DNA from 2 places in the Nonomuraea sp. NPDC052634 genome. Region 2 is predicted to be linked to the other one. Evidence: riboswitches for the same ligand, from Rfam matches in the RefSeq annotation. Region 2 holds a riboswitch; the other holds the start of a gene.
The links. Region 2 has a riboswitch for S-adenosylmethionine ahead of thrC (threonine synthase). Riboswitches for the same ligand answer to the same signal wherever they lie in the genome.
Positions count from the first base shown of each region.

Region 1: another riboswitch for S-adenosylmethionine. It lies ahead of AB0K67_RS23840 (aminotransferase class V-fold PLP-dependent enzyme); the one in region 2 lies ahead of thrC (threonine synthase).

Region 1 is NZ_JBFATY010000005.1:304,503-311,502, reverse strand. It holds gene AB0K67_RS23855 (acyltransferase) at 1-131, opposite strand, end outside; gene AB0K67_RS23850 (NADH-quinone oxidoreductase subunit D) at 142-1,287, opposite strand; gene AB0K67_RS23845 (DoxX family protein) at 1,409-2,089, shown strand; gene AB0K67_RS23840 (aminotransferase class V-fold PLP-dependent enzyme) at 2,279-3,490, opposite strand; SAM riboswitch class IV at 3,620-3,735, opposite strand; gene AB0K67_RS23835 (TerC family protein) at 3,848-4,594, shown strand; gene AB0K67_RS23830 (cytochrome P450) at 4,594-5,790, shown strand; gene AB0K67_RS23825 (SAM-dependent methyltransferase) at 6,118-7,000, opposite strand, start outside.
Region 2 is NZ_JBFATY010000011.1:205,683-212,682, forward strand. It holds gene AB0K67_RS34005 (YbhB/YbcL family Raf kinase inhibitor-like protein) at 1-196, shown strand, start outside; gene groL (chaperonin GroEL) at 512-2,143, opposite strand; gene AB0K67_RS34015 (cold-shock protein) at 2,494-2,694, opposite strand; gene AB0K67_RS34020 (MoaD/ThiS family protein) at 2,937-3,212, opposite strand; gene thrC (threonine synthase) at 3,238-4,470, opposite strand; SAM riboswitch class I at 4,484-4,627, opposite strand; gene AB0K67_RS34030 (RNA polymerase sigma factor) at 4,707-5,261, opposite strand; gene AB0K67_RS34035 (trehalose-6-phosphate synthase) at 5,293-6,717, shown strand; gene AB0K67_RS34040 (hypothetical protein) at 6,732-7,000, opposite strand, start outside.

The DNA of each region.
Region 1 (7,000 bases), on a different contig from region 2:
AGCGGGCTGGTGGGTTCGGGGCCGGACGGCTTCCATTCGAGGATGGTGAACGCCCAGTGCCACACCACCACCACGACCAGGCTGATCGCGCGGAGCCAGTCGATGTACTTGTCGCGTTGCCGCCCTGTCACTGCCGCCCTGTCACTTGTCGATGTCACCCACGACGAAGAACATCGAGCCGAGGATGGCGACCATGTCGGCGACCACGTGTCCCGGCAGCATCTCCCTCAGCACCTGGATGTTGTTGTACGACGCCGAGCGCAGCTTGAGCCGCCACGGCGTCTTGTCGCCCCTCGAGACCAGGTAGTAGCCGTTGATGCCGAGCGGGTTCTCCGTCCACGCGTACGTGTGGCCCTCCGGCACCTTCAGCACCTTCGGCAGCCGCTGGTTGATCGGCCCCGGCGGCAGCTCGCGCAGCCGCTCGACGCACGCGTCCGCCAGGTCGAGCGAGACCTTGAGCTGGTCGAACAGCACCTCGAAGCGCGCGTGGCAGTCGCCCGCGCCGCGCGTGACGACCTTCACCGGCAGCTCGCCATAGGCCAGGTACGGATCGTCGCGCCGCAGGTCGAAGTCCACTCCGGAGGCGCGGGCGATGGGGCCGCTGACGCCGTACTGCATGATCTGCTCGCGCGTCAGCACCCCCACCCCCTTGGTACGGGCGATGAAGATCTCGTTGTGCAGGATGAGGTTCTCGATGTCCGGCACCCGGCGGCGGGTCTCGGCGACGGCCGCCGACACCCGATCCAGCCAGCCCAGCGGCAGGTCCTCCTTCAGGCCGCCGACCCGGTTGAACATGTAGTGCATGCGCCCGCCGGAGATCTCCTCCATGACCGCCTGGATGCGCTCACGCTCGTTGAACGCGTAGAACAGCGGCGTCATCGCGCCCAGCTCCAGCGGGTAGGAGCCGAGGAACATCAGGTGGTTGAGCACGCGGTTGAGCTCGGCCAGCAGCGTACGGGCCCAGACGGCGCGCACGGGCGGCTCCATGCCGAGCATGCGTTCGGCGGCGATGACCACGCCCAGCTCGTTCGCGAAGCCCGACAGCCAGTCGTGCCGGTTGGCGAGCATGATGATCTGACGGTAGTCGCGCACCTCGAACAGCTTCTCCGCGCCGCGGTGCATGTAGCCGACGATCGGCTCGGCGGCGGTGATGCGCTCGCCGTCGAGCGTCAGCCGCAGCCGCAGCACGCCGTGGGTGGACGGGTGCTGCGGACCGATGTTGAGGATCATGTCCTCGGTGGCCAGCTCTTTAGCTCCCGCGCCGATTCCGACCACACGTTCCGTCATACGGCCATGCTCCCACCGTCGTCACCGGTGATCCAGCAGGGGGGTTGGTCAAGAGATGGTATGCGATGGCATCCCGTAGGCGGACACGGGGAGGAATAGCTGGAACGGGGGGAGAAGGACCATGAAGAGAGTTCTCTTCGATATCGCGGCCCTGATCGCGCGCATCGTGACCGGCGTGATCTTCGTCGCGCACGGATGGCAGAAGTGGCAGGGCGGGCACGCCGCGATCGCGGCGGGATTCGGCGAGATGGGCATCCCGATGCCCGAGCTTGCCGCGGGCTACGCCATGGTCGTCGAGCTCATCGGTGGGGTGCTGCTCATCCTCGGGGCGTTGGTCCGGCCGGTGGCGCTGCTGCTGCTGATCAACATGATCGGCGCGGTCGTCTTCGCGCACTCGGGCAAGGGCCTCTTCGTGGACGAAGGCGGCTGGGAGCTCGCGGGGGCGCTCGCCGCGCTCTGCCTGCTGTTCGTCGCGCTGGGCGGCGGGCGCATCGGCATCGACGGCATCTTCGGCCGCATGTGGCGCAAGCGGCACGAACGCGCGGACGAGGACTTGGCGTCCCAGCAGACGGGCCGGAGCGGCGCCACCTCTGCGGGCTATGGCGCGGGCGGGCCGACCACGCCCGCCAGGTCCGCCACCACCGAGCAGCCGGAGGTGCCTCGGCAGCAGACGGCGCCCCACCACGAGCCTGGTGGGTCCCGGCAGGACCGGGCGAGCCGGCTCAGCGACGACGACATGCGGGAGATCGACTCCCTGGTCGCCGACGAGCCGCCCCAGCACCGCAAGCCGCCGAACCGCTGACTCGCCGAACCGCCGACCTGCCGACCTGCCGACCCGGCGACCCGGCGACCCGCTGACCTGCCGAACCGCCTGACCCGGCGAACTACCGACCCGGCGACCCGCTGACCCGGTGGCCGCCGAGCCGCGCTTCCGGTCTGCGCGTCTGCGGGCTCACGTCCGGAATGAGCGCCCGAGAACCCGGGCGCACGGTCAGCGGGAGACCAGGTCGCGCAGGGCCGACACGAGCCGGTCCACGTGCTCCTGCGTGGTGCCGATGCCGATCGAGGCCCGTACGGCGGAGGCGGTGCCGTCCTCGCAGCCCCCGTCGGAGGCGCCCAGCAGGTGGCGGACGAACGGGTGCGCGCAGAACTTCCCGTCGCGCACCCCGATGCCGTACTCGCCGGACAGCACCTCGGCCACCTCCCGCGCCGAGTAGCCGTCCACGGTGAACGACACGATGCCGACCCGGGGGTGGTCGGGGCCCCACAGCGACAGCTCGCGCACCCCGTCGATCGAGGCCAGCCCGGCGCGCAGCCGGGCGAGCAGCCGCTCCTCCTCGCCGACCAGCTCCGTCCAGCCGGTCGCGGTCAGCGCGTCGCAGGCCGCGGCCAGCGCGATGGCGCCCAGCACGTTGGGGGTGCCGGCCTCGTGGCGCGGCTCGGGGTCGTCGTGCCACTCGACGCTCTCGCCGACCGAGCGCACCGCGCCGCCGCCCTTCAGGTACGGCTCGCCAGCGGCCAGCCAGTCCCGCCGCCCGACCAGCGCGCCCGCGCCGAACGGCGCGTACAGCTTGTGGCCTGAGAAGGCGATGTAGTCGAGGTCGAGCGCGGTGAGGTTGAGCTTCCTGTGCGGTACGTACTGCGCCGCGTCCACGAAGATCCGCGCGCCGTGCCGGTGCGCGATGTGGGCCAGGGCCGCGATGGGCCACAGCTCGCCGGTGACGTTGGATGCGGCGGTGACGACGAGCAGCTTGGGCCCGTCGATGGCGGCCAGCGTCTCGTCGGCGGCGCGGACCGCCTCGCCGGGGAAGGCGGGCGGCGCCAGCCGGACGGCGTTCGGCCAGGGCAGGAGCGAGGCGTGGTGCTCGGTGTCGAAGACGACCGTGGTGCAGCCCTCGGGCAGGCAGCCGGCCAGCAGGTTCGTGGCGTCGGTGGTGTTGCGGGTGAAGATCACCGCGTCGTCGGGGCGGGCGCCGACGAAGGCGCGTACGGTGTGGCGGGCCTGCTCGTAGCGGGCGGTGGTGAGCTGCGATGCGTAGCCCGCGCCGCGGTGGACGCTGGAGTAAGCCGGAAGCGCGGCGGTGACGGCGGCGCTGACCGGCTCGAGACAGGGGGCGCTGGCGGCGTAGTCGAGGTTGGCGTATCCGACCAGGCGGCCGCCCTTGACCGGCACCTCGAGGTCGGCGCCCAGGACGGCGGGGATCGGCCGGCGCTGCTGCGTGGCGGTGGCGGAGCTCTCCTCAGCGGTGGCGGCGCGGCCGGAGTTGAAGATCGTCAGAGTGGACACGGCAAACCTCCTTCGGGACCATCGGGCCCCTGGAAGCAGCCACGGAGCCCGCGCTTGCCCGCCACACCTCGTGACGGACCAGGTCTTCACCCGGGGCACCCCGCCGCGGACGCGAGGGTTGCCGGCCAGCTAGCCGGGGCTTGACGCTGGCGCTCATGACCTACGGGCTGAACTATAACCGACGGCCCGGCAGAAATCGCAAGGGCGAACTTATGTGACCTCCGACTCGTTGCTACCGGATATCCGACAGCACCCGAGTCATGGAGGTACCCGATGCTCGACTGGGTGGCCGACCCGCAGATCTGGATCGGCTTCTTAACCCTGGTCGCCCTGGAGATCGTGCTGGGGATCGACAACATCATCTTCATCTCCATCCTCGCCGGGAAGCTGCCGCCCGAGCGGCGCGACCGCGCCCGGGTGCTCGGCCTCGGCGCGGCCCTGGTGAGCCGGTTGCTCCTGCTGCTCGGCCTGTCGTGGGTGGTGCGGCTCACCGATCCGCTGTTCGCCGTCTTCGGCCATGAGATCTCCGGACGCGACCTGATCCTGCTGCTCGGTGGCCTGTTCCTGCTCGGCAAGAGCGTCACCGAGATCCACCACAACATGGAGGCACCGCACGAGGAGGAGGGCGGCAAGAAGGTCGCGGCCACCTCGTTCGCCTCCGTGATCCTGCAGATCATGGTGCTGGACATCGTCTTCTCGCTCGACTCGGTGATCACTGCGGTCGGCATGGTCGACGAGCTGGGCGTGATGATCGCGGCCGTCATCGTGGCGGTGGCCGTGATGCTCTTCGCGTCCGGGCCGATCAGCCGGTTCGTCGACAGCCACCCCACGATCAAGATGCTGGCGCTGGCGTTCCTGGTGCTCATCGGCGTGATGCTCGTCGCCGAGGGTCTCGACCAGCACATCCCGAAGGGTTACATTTACTTCGCGATGGCGTTCTCTGTCGTGGTGGAGCTGCTCAACATCCGGGTACGGAGCAGGCACGCGAAGAAGGAGCAGGTCACTCCTAAGATGAAATAGTGGGCTTTGATCCTTGGAATCCGGATTTCGTAGCGCACCCCTACGGGGTCTACGACGAGTTGCGGCGCGAGTCGCCCGTGACGTACTTCGAGCCGACCAATCAGTGGCTCATCGCGCGGCACGCCGACGTGAACGCGCTGCTCAGAGACCGCCGGCTGGGCCGCTCGTACCTGCACGTGGCGACCCACGAGGAGTTCGGCAGGCCGCCGGAGCCGGAGTTCCAGGAGCCGTTCTGGCGCGTGATCAGGGCGGGCATGCTCGACGTGGAACCGCCGGTGCACACGAGGCTGCGCCGGTTGGTCTCCAAGGCGTTCACGCCGCGCATGGTCGAGTCGCTGCGGCCCCGCGTCAGATCCATCGCGCGTGAGCTGGTGGACGCGTACGTGGAGAAGGGCGGCGGCGACCTCATCGCCGAGGTCGCCGAGCCGCTGCCGGTCACCGTCATCGCGGAGATGCTCGGCATCCCCGAGAGCGACCGCCACCTGCTGCGCCCCTGGTCGGCCGACATCTGCGGCATGTACGAGCTCAACCCCACCCTGGAGGCCCAGCACACCGCCGTACGCGCGGCGTCGGAGTTCGCCGACTACCTCAAGGCCCTGGCCGCCGAGCGCCGCGCCGCTCCCGGCGACGACCTCATCAGCGCGCTCACCCAGATCGACGAGCTGACCGAGGACGAGCTGGTCGGCACCTGCGTGCTGCTGCTCAACGCCGGTCACGAGGCCACCGTGAACGTCACGGGCAACGGCTGGTGGTCGCTGTTCCGCAACCCCGGCGAGCTGGCCAGGCTGCGGGCCGATCGCTCGCTGCTGCCCACCGCCGTCGAGGAGCTGCTGCGGTGGGACACGCCGTTGCAGATGTTCGAGCGGTGGGTGCTCGAGGACATCGAGGTGCACGGCGTACGCATCCCGCGCGGCTCCGAGGTGGCCCTGCTGTTCGGCTCGGCCAACCGCGACCCCGAGGTGTTCGACGACCCTGACCGGCTCGACGTGGGGCGCGCCGACAACCCGCACATCTCGTTCGGGGCCGGCATCCACTTCTGCCTGGGCGCGCCGCTGGCCAGGATCGAGCTGGCCGAGTCGTTCGGCGCGCTGCTCGACCGCACGGCCGAGCTGGAGCTGCGCGAAGAGCCCGAGTGGAAGCCCGGGTACGTCATCCGCGGCCTGCGCGCACTCCAACTCACCGCCACCCCCGCCTGAGCACCCCGCTTCAGCCGCCCGCCCCTCCGCCACCCCGCACCACTTCCGGCCCGCACCCCTGCCGGCCCGCACCTCTGCCGGCCCATGCGCCTGCCGGCCGGGCCGCCTCCTGTCCCGTGCGCCTGCCGGCCCAGCCGTCGGCCACCCCAGTGTCGGTCGGTCACCCGACCGTCGCCTGGATGGCCACCGGGCTCAGGCGCGGCTCACACGGGGGCGCCTCGCCAGGCGTGCGCGGCGTGCGGCGCGTGCGGCACCGGTGGGCAGCGGGCAGCGAGCGAGCGACGCGTGGCGGGCGAAGCGGTCATTTGCGCCTCGAAAAGGGCGGGTTCACTTGGTCTGGCTGAGCCAGCCGAAGCCGCCGAGGCCGGTCGCCTCCAGCAGCTCGCCCTCTTCGGAGGCGCGTGCCAGGGCGCGGAGGTAGCCGCGCGGGTCGGTGCGGGCCAGCTCAAGGGGCGGGCGCGCGCCGGTCAGCCCCAGCTCGCGCAGCGCCTCGCGCTGTGTGGACAAGGTTGTGGATATCGCGCCGGCCCGCCGCCCGGCCTCGGCGCACGCGTCGAGTGCTACGTGTGCGGTGATGTCGCAGCTCCCGTCGGGTACGGGGGTCACGACCGACCCGTCCCGGTATCCGGTCAGCGTTCCACAAGGTGGACGGTTATCCACAGGATGTGCATAATCGATGGCGATCGCCCTGCCCCTGGTGAGGCGTACGAGGACGGAGGCCCACGCCTCGTCGCGCGGCCTGCCGATCTCGGCCCGCGTGCCCACCCGGGTCAGCGGCCACCACCGGTCGAGCCACTCGCGGTCGGCGGGATGCGGCGGGTCGCCCAGGCGCTCCTCGCCCGTGGAGACGTTCACCATCACCACCCGCGGCCCTCGCGAGGTCTGCTCGACCACGTCGAGCGGTACGTTGTCGAGCCACTCGTTGGCGATGGCCAGCCCGGTGACGGCGTCCGGCAGGCTCCTGGACCAGACGATCTCCTCGGGCAGGTCGTCGGGCCGCGGCGACAGGTCCACGGCCGTGACCCGCAGCCGGTCGCGCAGCCCAGGCTCGGCGCGTTCGAGCACGCGGGTCACCAGCACGCCCTCACCCGCCCCGATGTCGACCAGGTCGAGCACGTCGGGCTTGCCCAGCTCGGCGTCCACTTCCGCGAGCAGCGTGAGCACCGCCTCGGCGAAGGCCGCGGACGCGCTGACCGAGGTGCGGAAATGG
Region 2 (7,000 bases):
CACCGACTACGGCACCAAGGCGTACGGCGGCGCCGCCCCGCCGCCCGGTGACCCGCACCGCTACGTGTTCACCGTGCACGCGCTGAGCGTCGAGAAGCTGGGTGTGGACAGCGACGCCAGCCCCGCCGTGGTCGGCTTCAACATCAACGCCAATCTGCTGGCCCGCGGCTTCATCGTCGCCCACTTCGGCGTCTGATCAGCCCATCCGAGTGACCTTTTCCGACGGGCCTGCCGGTCCTTTCCCGGCAGGCCCTTTTTCACGCCCCCTTTTCCGGCGAACGCGTTCCGGCACGCGCCGCAGCGAGCGACCGTCCGCGAGACGTCGAGCGGCGTGCGCTTGCCGCAAGCGAACATCCGCCACTCCTTCGTGTTCGTGCCAGGGGAAGTCGCGGCCACTCCCCCTTCCTCGCCAGAGGTAGCGGATCCCATACGGAAAGTACCGGCCGGTCGACAAGAAAAGAGCGGCCCGGAGAATCCCGGACCGCTCTTCGTCTGTGCGACGGATGAAGACTTAGAAGTCCATGTCGCCGCCGCCGGGCATGCCCGCGCCGGCAGCAGCCGGAGCCTTCTCCGGCTTCTCGGCGATGACGGCCTCGGTGGTCAGGAACAGCGCCGCGATGGAGGCGGCGTTCTGCAGCGCGGAGCGCGTCACCTTGGCCGGGTCGATGATGCCGGACTCGAACATGTTGACGTACTCGCCGGTCGCGGCGTTGAGGCCCTCACCCGGGGTGAGGTTGCGGACGCGCTCGACCACGACGCCGCCCTCGAGGCCGGCGTTGACCGCGATCTGCTTGAGCGGCTCCTCCAGCGCCTTCTTGACGATGGCGGCACCGGTGGCCTCGTCGCCGTTGAGCTCCAGCTTGTCGAAGGCCTTGGCGCCGGCCTGCAGCAGCGCCACGCCACCGCCGGGGACGATGCCCTCCTCGACGGCCGCCTTCGCGTTGCGGACGGCGTCCTCGATGCGGTGCTTGCGCTCCTTGAGCTCGACCTCGGTGGCGGCACCGGCCTTGATGACGGCGACACCGCCGGCCAGCTTGGCCAGACGCTCCTGGAGCTTCTCGCGGTCGTAGTCGGAGTCGGTGCGCTCGATCTCGGCGCGGATCTCGTTGACCCGGCCGGCGATCTGCTCGGCGTCACCGGCGCCGTCGACGATCGTGGTCTCGTCCTTGGTCACGACGACCTTGCGGGCGCGGCCGAGCAGGTCGAGGGTGGCGTTCTCGAGCTTGAGACCGACCTCCTCGGCGATGACCTGGCCGCCGGTCAGGATCGCGATGTCGTTGAGCATCGCCTTGCGGCGGTCACCGAAGCCCGGAGCCTTGACGGCGACGGAGCGGAACAGGCCGCGGATCTTGTTGACGACCAGGGTGGCCAGGGCCTCGCCCTCGATGTCCTCGGCGATGATCAGCAGCGGCTTGCCCGACTGGACGACCTTGTCGAGCAGCGGCAGCAGGTCCTTGTTGGCGGAGACCTTGCTGTTGACGATCAGGATGTAGGGGTCTTCGAGAACGGCCTCCATGCGGTCGGAGTCGGTCACGAAGTACATCGAGGTCATGCCCTTGTCGAAGCGCATACCCTCGGTGAGCTCGAGCTCCAGGCCGAAGGTGTTGCTCTCCTCGACGGTGATGACGCCTTCCTTGCCGACCTTGTCCATCGCCTCGGCGATGAGCGAGCCGATCTCGGGGTCGGCGGCGGAGATGGAGGCGGTCGAAGCGATCTGCTCCTTGGTCTCCACGTCCTTGGCCAGCTTGGAGAGCTCCTCGCTGACGCGCTCGACGGCGGCCTCGATGCCCTTCTTCAGGGCCATCGGGTTGGCCCCGGCGGCGACGTTACGCAGACCCTCGCGCACCAGCGCCTGGGCGAGCACGGTGGCCGTGGTGGTGCCGTCACCGGCCACGTCGTCGGTCTTCTTGGCGACCTCCTTGACCAGCTCGGCGCCGATCTTCTCCCAGGGGTCCTCGAGCTCGATCTCCTTGGCGATGGACACACCGTCGTTGGTGATCGTGGGGGCGCCCCACTTCTTCTCCAGCACGACGTTGCGGCCCTTCGGGCCCAGGGTCACCTTCACGGCGTCGGCGAGCTGGTTCATACCGCGCTCGAGACCGCGCCGGGCGTCCTCGTCAAACGCGATCATCTTGGCTGCCATAAGGCTAGACCTCCCAGTTGCAGGGTGGCTTGTCGTGGACCGAGCCGACGCCCGCGACGGCATGGGTCAGCATCTCCTTCGGCAGACCCCATCGTCCCGATCCGGTGTTGGCACTCTACTGCACAGAGTGCCAACGAACTGTTTAGCACTCTACCCTGCCGAGTGCAAGCGAACGCCCCTGCTCTCCCTGCTTTCTCCCAGGTCAACGGCCTTTTGCTGGTCTGCGCTCATATGCGCCGGTACGGCGAGCCGCCGGGCGGCCCACCGTACGCGAGTCGACGAAAGAGTGATGAGGGCTCGCACGGACTGCGCTGCCGTGCGAACCCACCCGGTGCGTACCAGGTCGTGGATCAGACAGTGCGGACGGACTCCGCCTGCGGTCCCTTCTGGCCCTGCGTGATCTCGAACTCGACGCGCTGTCCCTGCTCGAGAGATCGGTACCCGTCCATCAGGATCGCTGAGTAATGGACGAATACATCCTTACCACCGTCTACCGCGATGAAGCCGTAGCCCTTGTCCGCGTTGAACCACTTGACGGTGCCCTGCGCCACTTCCGACTCCTCTTACTGGTCTACCAGATCTCGCCCATTCCTCCGCGAGACCTGTAATCGCCCGACTTAACGGAAAATCAGCCGGACGATCGCCTCGACCATACCTGTGGCAAGGGGTTTGGCAACAGAGTCAATCTGCAAACAGCCTATTTCACCCATCCGAAGGTCGTTCAACGTTGAATTGGGCCTGGAAAAGGAGAAGGCGCCCACTAGGGGCGCCTTCAGGATGTGATCCTCGACACTCAGCCGCCGGCGACGGCCGGGATGATGGAGATCTGAACGCCGTCGGGGGCCGGAGTGTCGAGCCCCTGGGCGAATCGGACGTCCTCTTCTCCCACGTAAACGTTGACAAAACGACGAATCTTGCCCGATTCATCCAGAATTCTGGCGCCGATGCCCGGGTAGTCCGCGTCGAGCTTGGTGAGCACGTCACGAAGAGTCGCGCCCTCGCCACTGACCTCGGCGTTGCCCCCGGTGTATGTGCGCAGAATGGTGGGAATCCGCACAGAAACGCTCATGGTTATAGTCGCCTTTCCTGATTGATCAGACAGTCGCGCGGAACGCGTCGAGGGAGGGCCGGATCACGGCCGTGGGTACGGCGTCGTCGCTGATCGCGTCGAGCGTCTTGAGCCCGTCACCGGTGTTGAGCACCACGGTCAGGGCCTCGGGGTCGAGCACGCCGTTCTCGGTGAGCTTCTTCAGCACGCCCACCGTGACGCCGCCCGCGGTCTCGGCGAAGACGCCCTCCGTCGAGGCCAGCAGCTTGATGGCGGCCACGATCTCCTCGTCGGTGACGTCCTCGACGGCCCCGCCGGTGCGCCGGGCGATGTCCAGCACGTACGGCCCGTCGGCCGGGTTGCCGATGGCCAGCGACTTGGCGATGGTGTCGGGCTTGACCGGCCGCACGACGTCGTGGCCCGCCTTGAACGCGGTGGACACCGGCGAGCACCCGGCCGCCTGCGCGCCGAAGATCTTGTACGGCGTGTCCTCGACGAGCCCCAGCTTGATGAGCTCCTGGAAGCCCTTGTCGATCTTCGTGAGCTGGGAGCCGGAGGCGATGGGGATGATGATCTGCTCGGGCAGCCGCCAGCCGAGCTGCTCGGCGATCTCGTACGCGAGCGTCTTGGAGCCCTCCGCGTAGTAGGGCCGCAGGTTGACGTTGACGAAGCCCCACTTGTCGCCGAGCGGGTCGCCGATGAGCTCCGAGCAGAACCGGTTGACGTCGTCGTACGTGCCCTCGATGCCGATGAGCTTGCCGCCGAAGACCCGCGCCATGGCGATTTTCGCCTGCTCCAGGTTGGCCGGGATGAACACGCACGCCTCCAGCCCGGCGCGCGCCGCGGCGGCGGTGACCGCGCCCGCGAGGTTGCCGGTGGAGGAGCAGGAAAGGGTGTGGAATCCGAAGTTCCTGGCCGCTTCCACGGCCATGGCGACGACCCGGTCTTTGAACGAGTGGGTGGGGTTGCCCGAGTCGTCCTTCACGTAAAGGGACTTGATTCCGAGCGTTCGACCGAGGTTTCCGGCCTTGACCAATTTCGTCCAGCCGGGGTTCATATTCGGCTTTTCGGTCACGTCGGCCGGCACCGGAAGCAGCGCCCGGTAACGCCAGATGTTGGCGGGACCCGATTCGATCTGTTCGCGGGTCACTTCGCCGAAGTCGTAGGCCGCCTCAAGCGGCCCGAAACACTCCAGACAGGCGAAGCTGGGACCCAGCGGGTAACGAGCGCCGCACTCGCGGCAGGACAGACCGACGGCAGGACCAAAGTCAAGCGACATGAAGCGAGGCCTTCCCTCATCTTCGCCCGCGGCCACCTTGACCGCGAACCGGAATTGGCACCTTGTCCCGGTCGGCCTCGCCAGGTCGCGAGTCTCGAAAGCCGGGAGGGTTGCCGGGGCTTCACAGGGCCGGTCCCTCCACCCCTCTGGATGAGCTGTATGAAGTTGTTGAATTGGACTCTACCCGCTGAAGTGGACGAAATTACCACCCGTCTCAAGATGTGAGACGGGTGGTCTCATCGGTAGTCCTCTCCCAGCACGCTCTGCACGTATTTGCGGGCCTGGTGGATGCGGGACTTCGCGGTGCCCAGCGGGATGCCGAGCTGCTCGGCCACCTCGTTGTAATCGAGCTGGACGATGTCGCGCAGCACCAGCGCCTGCGCGAGATCGGGCTTGTCGGCCTCCAGCGCCTCCATGGCGTCGAGCAGGTCGAGCCGCGAGCCCGCGATCACGCTGACCCGCCGCACGTCGGGCTTCTGCACGGGCAGCTCGTCCGAGCTCTGCTCGGCCGCCCGACGCTTGAGCGACCGGTACGTCGTGCGGGCGCAGTTGGCCGTCACGATGTGCAGCCACGTACTGAACCTGGCCCGCCCCTCGAAACGGCTGATATTGCGCGCGACGGCCAGCAACGTATCTTGCGAGGCCTCCTCCGCGTCCTGGTGATAAGGCAGGATTCGGGCGCAATGCCGCATCACATCGGGCTCTATCCGCGCCAGGAGCTCACCGAGTGCGCGATGGTCTCCGGCGGCGGCTGAGCGAGCGAGTTCCTCGGTTAGCTCATCAAGCGCCATAGCTGGGATCCTATGATCGAAAGGAGCCTGGATGAACAGCGTGCTGTTGGCCTCCAACAGGGGGCCGGTCTCCTTCACCGTCTCCGACGACGGCGAACTCACCATGAAGCGCGGCGGAGGCGGTCTCGTCTCCGGGCTGTCGGGCGTGGCCAAGGGCGACGGCGTGCTGTGGGTCTGCGCCGCGCTGTCCGACGGCGACCGCAGCGCCGTACGCCTGGCCGGCGGCGGCCGCATCGACCACGCCGGCTACGACACGGGCCCGATGCGCATGCTGGACATCGCGCCCGCCACCTTCCACCGCGCCTACAACGCGGTGGCCAACTCGACCCTGTGGTTCGTCAACCATCTGCTCTACGACATCCCCAACTCGCCCAATTTCGGCACCCGTTTCGAGCGCGAGTGGGAGTCCTACCGCGACTACAACGGCGCCTTCGCGCTGGCGCTCGCCGAAGAGGCCGGGCACGGCGCGCGCGTGATGGTGCAGGACTACCACCTTACGCTGACGCCGGCCATGCTCAGGGCCGAACGGCCGGACCTGCGCATCGCCCATTTCAGCCACACCCCCTGGGCACCGCCCGAGTACTTCTCCCTGCTGCCCGACGACGTCGCCAGAGAGGTGCTCGAAGGCATCCTCGGCGCCGACCACGCCGGGTTCCTCACCGACCGGTGGGCGCAGGCGTTCATGGACTGCTGCGAGCGGCTGCTCGGCGCCGAGGCCGACCGGGTCGGCCGCAGCGTCACCCACGCGGGCAGGACCACCCGCATCGGCGTCCACAGCCTGGGCGTGGACGGCGCGGCGCTGTGGGAGCGGGCCAGCGAGCCCGACGTCGAGTCGCACATGGCCGCGCTCAGGGAGCAGGTCGGCGAGCGCAAGCTGATCGTCCGCATCGACCGCACCGAGCTGTCGAAGAACATCGTGCGCGGGCTCATCGCCTACCGCGAGTTCCTCGCCGCACACCCCGAGTGGCACGGCCGCGTGGTGCACCTCGCCTTCGCCTACCCCAGCAGGCACGACCTGCCCGAATATCGCGAGTACACCGCCTCGGTGCAGCGCTGCGCCCAGGAGATCGAGGACGAGTACGCCACCGAGGACTGGGACCCGCTGATACTCAACGTCGACGACGACTACCCGCGCTCGCTGGCGGCCTACCGGCTGGCCGACGTGCTGCTGGTCAACCCCATCCGCGACGGCATGAACCTGGTGGCCAAGGAGGGCCCCGTGCTGTCGCCGCGCTGCGCGCTCGTGCTGTCGCGGGAGGCGGGGGCGGCGGCCGAGCTGGGCCCGCACGCGCTCATGGTGAACCCGTACGACATCAGCGGGACCGCCGCCGCCCTGCACCAGGCGCTGATGATGCCGGAGGACGAGCGGCGCATGCGCCGCGACAGGCTGCGCGCGGCCGCGACCGCGCTGCCGCCGCAGAAGTGGCTCGCCGCCCAGCTCGAAGCCCTGGCCTGAGATCATCGCCGTGCTCAGCGCCACCGGGCGCGCGCCAGCACGCCGGAAAGGCCCGGCGTGTTCCACTGGTCCACGACCAGGATCCGGGTCTGGGGCAGGTACCACTCGCGCTGGGTGAGGCGGGATTTGACCTTGCCCGTGGTGGAGCGGCAGACGACCGCCCACTCGCGGTAGGCCGCCTTGTGCCCCGGGCCGACCTGGCGCAGCCCCTGCACCCTCGGCTTCGCCGAGGCGAAGGACAGGCCCCACTTGCGGTCGGCCGGGCAGAGCTGCACGTCGGTCG